Regions from separate parts of the Hoeflea sp. TYP-13 genome, predicted to be linked through region 2. Evidence: riboswitches for the same ligand, from Rfam matches in the RefSeq annotation. Region 2 holds a riboswitch; the other holds the start of a gene.
What was found. A riboswitch is a leader RNA that binds a small molecule or an ion and turns the genes downstream of it on or off. The one in region 2 is predicted to bind thiamine pyrophosphate.
Positions count from the first base shown of each region.

Region 1: linked by a shared signal. The riboswitch ahead of thiC (phosphomethylpyrimidine synthase ThiC) and the one ahead of thiB (thiamine ABC transporter substrate binding subunit) in region 2 are both predicted to bind thiamine pyrophosphate.

Region 1 is NZ_JBFRBB010000001.1:1,692,266-1,695,354, forward strand. It holds gene deoD (purine-nucleoside phosphorylase) at 1-29, opposite strand, end outside; gene thiC (phosphomethylpyrimidine synthase ThiC) at 163-1,977, opposite strand; TPP riboswitch at 2,052-2,171, opposite strand; gene ABVT35_RS08035 (VOC family protein) at 2,239-2,643, opposite strand; gene ABVT35_RS08040 (hypothetical protein) at 2,729-2,947, opposite strand; gene ABVT35_RS08045 (hypothetical protein) at 2,954-3,089, opposite strand, start outside.
Region 2 is NZ_JBFRBB010000005.1:215,952-219,040, reverse strand. It holds gene thiP (thiamine/thiamine pyrophosphate ABC transporter permease) at 1-945, opposite strand, end outside; gene thiB (thiamine ABC transporter substrate binding subunit) at 967-1,986, opposite strand; TPP riboswitch at 2,023-2,131, opposite strand; gene ABVT35_RS24070 (thiamine diphosphokinase) at 2,196-2,849, shown strand; gene ABVT35_RS24065 (ABC-F family ATP-binding cassette domain-containing protein) at 2,852-3,089, shown strand, end outside.

The DNA of each region.
Region 1 (3,089 bases), on a different contig from region 2:
CCTTCCTTGGCCTCATTATGTGGTGTCATGGTGCATCCCCCTCCAAGCTGCGGAATGGGGAACTATGCCACCGCAGCGCGCTTCGTTCAAACATATACGTTTGAATTCAACACGCTGCAGGCGACGACCCGTCACGCGAAGCGGGCGGGGGCGGTCCGAATGCTAGGCTTCGGAGGATGTTGCTTCGTCAAGCGGCATGTAAAGGTCGCCGCCCTCCTGGAACTTCTTCGCCATGGCGGCCATACCCTCCTTCTGCGCCTCGGCGCGGATGTCGTGGGAAATCCGCATGGAACAGAATTTCGGACCGCACATGGAGCAGAAATGCGCCACCTTGTGCGCTTCCTTCGGCAGTGTCTGGTCGTGGAAGTCGCGCGCCGTTTCCGGGTCCAGCGCCAGGTTGAACTGGTCCTCCCAGCGAAACTCGAAACGCGCCCGCGACAGCGCATCGTCGCGCGCCTGCGCTGCGGGGTGACCCTTTGCGAGGTCGGCGGCATGGGCGGCTATCTTGTAGGTGATGACGCCGGTCTTTACATCGTCGCGGTCCGGCAAGCCGAGATGCTCCTTCGGGGTAACGTAGCACAGCATCGCGGTGCCGAACCAGCCGATCATGGCAGCCCCGATACCTGAAGTAATGTGGTCGTATCCGGGTGCAATGTCGGTCGTCAGCGGCCCGAGCGTATAGAACGGCGCTTCGCCGCAGGTCTCGAGCTGCTTATCCATATTGGCCTTGATCTTGTGCATCGGCACATGGCCGGGGCCCTCGATCATCACCTGGCAGTCCTTTTCCCAGGCGATCTGCGTAAGTTCGCCAAGCGTCTCGAGTTCGGCAAACTGCGCCGCGTCGTTGGCGTCGGCAATGGAGCCGGGGCGCAACCCGTCGCCCAGTGAAAAGGCCACGTCATAGGCACGGCAGATGTCGCAGATCTCCGCGAAGTTCTCATAGAGAAAACTCTCTTTGTGATGATGCAGGCACCATTTAGCCATGATTGAGCCGCCGCGAGAAACGATGCCGGTGGTGCGCTCGGCCGTCAGGGGAACGTGGTGCAGCCGCACGCCCGCATGGATGGTGAAATAGTCGACGCCCTGTTCGGCCTGTTCAATGAGTGTGTCGCGGAAGACCTCGAAGGTCAGGTCCTCGGCAATGCCGTTGACTTTTTCCAGCGCCTGGTAAAGCGGCACGGTTCCGATCGGCACAGGCGAATTGCGGATAATCCACTCGCGGATATTGTGAATGTTGCGCCCGGTCGAAAGGTCCATCACCGTATCGCCGCCCCAGCGGATCGCCCACACCATCTTGTCGACCTCGTTGGCCATCGAGGATGTAACCGCCGAATTGCCGATATTGGCGTTGATCTTGACGAGGAAATTGCGCCCGATGATCATCGGCTCGCTTTCCGGGTGGTTGATATTGGATGGTATGATGGCGCGGCCGCTCGCCACCTCGTCGCGGACGAATTCCGGCGTTACATAATCGGGGATCGCCGCGCCGAAGCTCTCGCCGTCGCGTTGGAGCTTGCCGCGCAATTCCTCGCGGCCGAGATTTTCACGGATGGCGATGAATTCCATCTCGGGTGTGACGATGCCGGCGCGGGCATAAGCAAGTTGCGTGACAGCCTTGCCGTCTTTGGCGCGCAGAGGCCGGTTGCGCACCGGAAATTCCGGCGTCAGCCTGTCGCCGGAGGCAAAGCCGTTATCCTCCGGCTTCACATGCCGGCCGTCGTAAGCTTCAACATCGCCGCGCGCGGCAATCCACGCTTCGCGAAGGCGCGGCAGTCCGGCGGCAATGTCGGTTTTCCTGTCCGGGTCCGTATAGGGCCCGGAACTGTCATAGACGGTGACCGGCGGTTCGCCGGAAGTCGGGTGCAGACCGATCTCGCGCATCGGAATGCGGATATCGGGGTGGATCCTGCCGTGTTTATAGACCTTGCGCGAGGCGGGCAGGGGGCCTTCGGTGACGGTGGGTGTGATGGCGTTCATTTGAATCTCCCTTTGGGGGACCCAATTCACGACACGGCTATGGGGATATGAATGGACGCGATCCGGCCGGTGACCTTCAGGCGGCTGTACCATCCCTACGCCAGCGTTAACTGGATCAGGTTCGATGGGTCGCCGCGCCGTGCTTCGCACTATCGGCCTCTCAGCTCCTTGCCGGAGCTCCCCAGGTATCAAGGACACCATATAAATGTTGGCGATTCGATTCTGTCAAGACGGGTGAGACAGCTGCCGCCGGGCCGGCGGCTATTCCTGCAGCCTCGAAATCAGCGTTTCGTCCAGTTCGGAAATCGCGAAGTCGATATGGATGTGGTTTCCGTCGCAATCGTGGATATTGACCTGAACCACGGGAAAATCCGGAACCGTGTTCATCCCGAATTCTATGTTACGCTCATCGAGCAGCGCAATGAATTGCGAAAGGCCGCTGGCGGTGATCGCGAAATGCTCGATTTTCGGCTCGATGGATTGCGGCTCGTCTCCCGTTCCGATGAGGTGGACGACCGCATGCTCGCCCACATAAAGCCAGGCGCCCGGAAACGGGAAGGGCGGCCGCTCGCCGTCGACCATGCCTAGAATGTCTTTGTACCAGGCAACCATGGCATCGAGATTGGCGGTAACGATATTGACGTGATCAAGTCTTTCCAGGGGCATTTGCGGCTCCGGCTCAGTGTCGCGATCTTCACCAACATTTAGCGGCCTGTGCGCCGATTAAGTCAAGCCGAATGGCAAACGCCGATCACTTTCCTTTCGCCCGCGCCTTCACCCAGCGCCGCGCGGCGATGACCGCCCAGATCCCTTCGGCAATCAGGAACGGATAGGAGCCGATCAGAAAGGCATAGAATGCCGCCAGCGCGCAGCCGAAGGCGAAGATCGCGATGAACACGCTCGAGCGGTCCTCCAGCGCGTAAGCACCGACCATGATGATGATGGCTATGAGGCCGAGAGATTCCGTCACATCAAACTACTGATGCGGCCCGATGTGAAACCGCATTCCCGTTAAAGCTCCGTCCACATATGTCAGCGGGCGATACGCGTAGTAAAGCGCAATCGGGTCATTCGGGAATATCACATAGGTGTTGCCGTCCTGGTCCCAGACT
Region 2 (3,089 bases):
GCGGCCAAGGTCTGCCAGCAGTCCGGACAGGACGATGGAAACAAGCGGTGCAATGAGGAACAGGGCGCAAGCCGCGATCAGGCCGAAGTCGCAATAGCGTGCACCCGCGCCCTTGCCCGGATAGCGCATGGCCGGCTGACCGAGTGTTGAACTCTCCTCCGGCGCACCGCCGATGAGGGCGAGCAGGGCAAGCAGGAATGATGTCAGCAGCAACTGGATAAGGGCGAGGACAACGGCCCGTTGCGGATCAAAATCGAAGCGCAGCGACTGGTAGATGGCAACTTCTATGGTTGTTGCTCCCGGGCCTCCGCCAAGCAGCAGAACCAGCGTGAAACTGGTGACACACAACATGAAGACGAGGCCGCAGACCGCGGCCAGATGGCTGCGCATGAATGGCCATTCTATCAGCCGGAAGACGGTCCAGGACCCAAGGCCAAGCTGGCTTGCGTTGCGCCAATGTTCGGAAGGTACGCGGTCGAGCTGCGAAAGAAGCAGCCTGGTTGCAAGCGGCATGTTGAAAAAAACATGGGCGATAAGGATGCCGGTCAGTCCATAGATTGAAACGGGGCCGTCCATGCCCATACCCACGAGTGCCGTATTGACGATGCCCTGCCGCCCCCAGATTTCAATCAGCCCGAGGGCCGCAACGATCGGCGGCAGCCCGATCGGCACGGCCAAAAGGCGTAGCAGCCATTTTCGCCCGAAGAATTGCTGCCTGCGGGCAAGCGCGCGTGCAAGCGGTATGGCGACAATGACGGACAGCAGCGTCGACAGGAATGCCTGCAGCAGCGTGAACCGCGTGACCTTCCAGATATAGGTGGAAAAGAACGGCGCCTCGCTATCGGAGGCGCCAGCGGCTGTCAGCAACAGGGCAAGGACGGCGGCACCGATCACAAGGGCCATTGTGCCCAGCACGGCATAGCCCGCGCCTATGCTTGTGGCCATCTGCCGCCTGCCCAGCATTGGTCAGTCACTCATGACCGCAAGCCATTCGTCGACCCAGGCCTTGCGGTTTTCGGATACTTCATCAGCCGAATAAAGCAGCGTCTTTTTGGGTTTCACCAGGTCGCCGAAGGCTGCCGGAAGCGGCTCGGACAGTTTGCCGGCGGGGAACATCCAGTTGGTTGTCGGAATGGCGTTCTGGAACGATGGTCCGGTCATGAATTCAAGGAATTTCCCGGCGAGTTCCTTGTCGTCGGACGATTTGACGAGGCCGGCGACTTCGATCTGCATATAGTGGCCTTCATCGAAGCTTGCGGCCTGGTAGCGGTCGGTCTCCTCGGCAATCATGTGGTAGGCGGGCGAGGTGGTATAGGACAGCACCATCGGAACTTCGCCCTTGGTGAAAAGGCCATAGGCTTCCGACCAGCCGGGCGTGACCGTCAGGACGCGGTCTTTCAGTTTCTCCCAGGCCTCAGGTGCTTCGTCGCCGTAAACGGATTTGACCCACAATAGCAGGCCAAGACCGGGCGTCGACGTGCGCGGATCCTGGATGGCGATTTTCTCATCGGGGTTGCCTTCGACGAGTTCCTTCAGGCTGGCCGGGGGCGTATCGAGCGCGTCGGTGTCGTAAACGACAGCAAAATAGCCGAAATCATAGGGAATGAAGATGTCGTCCGACCAGTTTCCCGGCACATTCACGTTTGACTGGTCAATGCCGCTTGGCTCGAACAGGCCGGTTTTCTTTGCCTCGGTCACGAGATTTGTGTCCAGGCCGAGAACAATGTCGGCCTTTGTGTTGTCGCCCTCGAGCTTCAGACGGTTCAAAAGCGCAACGCCATCGGCAATGCCAACCCAGTTGAGGGTGCAATCGCACTCCGCTTCGAAGGCTTTTTTTACGACCGGGCCCGGGCCCCAGTCCGAAACGAAGCTTTCGTAAGTGTAGACGGTTAACTCGCGATCGCCAGCGATTGCGCCGGTGGCGAGCGACGCGCCGGCAAGGACCGCAGCAAAAGCGGTTGTGAAACGGTGTGGTTTGACGGGCATAAGCGCCTCCTTTGATAGTGTTATCCGGGAAAAAGGCGCTTTGTTGCGTCTAATCCCTCCGCCGGTGCAAGCCGGATCAGGTTCCTCGGGTTGGCGTGAGCCTCTCAGCAAACCGCATCTGCGGCTGGCACCCCGTTAGAGCAGGAACCGTCATAATCGGCCTTGCCAGCGCTGGCAAGTGCGGGAAAAGCTGCTATGTGCTTCGGACAATGAAGAGTAAGACGACATTTTTGATCCTGCTCGGCGGGAATCTGGAAAAAACCGCCCGGCTGCGGCAGCAAATCGCCGGGGCGCGGGTGATTGCCGCCGATGGCGGCATGTTTCATGCACATGGTCTGTCGCTGAAGCCGGAAATGTGGGTTGGCGATTTCGATTCTTCGCCTGAAGAGCTCCAGCAGCGCTGGTCAGGGACGCAGCGAAAACCGTTCCCCGCCGCCAAGAACCTGACGGACGGGGAGATTGCCGTCGAAGAGGCACTGGCCCTTGGAGCGGAGAGAATTATTCTGGCCGGTGCGCTCGGAGGCGAACGCAGCGACCATGCGTTTTTCCATATGACCCTTGCCTGCGCACTTCTTGGGCGCGGCGTCGGTGCGCTGTTGACATCGGGCCTTGAGGAAGGCTGGCCGCTCGGTCGCGGCGCGCAGATCATCGACCTGCCGCCATCGTCGATGTTCTCGATCCTGAATTTCGACGATGTGTCAGGGCTGAATATTGAGGGTGCGCGGTATCCACTCAAGCAATACGACCTGCCGTTTGGTTCCTCCCGGACAATTTCGAACGTTGCGGAAGGCCCGGTCACAATCACAATTGACTCCGGAACCGCGCTGTTGGTGGCGCGCCCGTTCGATCTTTCCGGCAGGTAACAATGGCGCCACCGATCCTTAAACTCGACGATATCCATCTGACGTTCGGCGGCACGCCGCTGCTCGCCGGTGCCAATCTGCAGATTGAGGCGGGCGAACGCATCTGCCTTGTCGGCCGCAATGGCTCAGGCAAATCGACGCTCATGAAAATCGCCGCGGGAATGGTCGAGGCGCAGTCCGGCGAGGTATTCAGGCATCCGTCGACGACAATTCGATATCTGGAACAGGCGCCGGATTTTG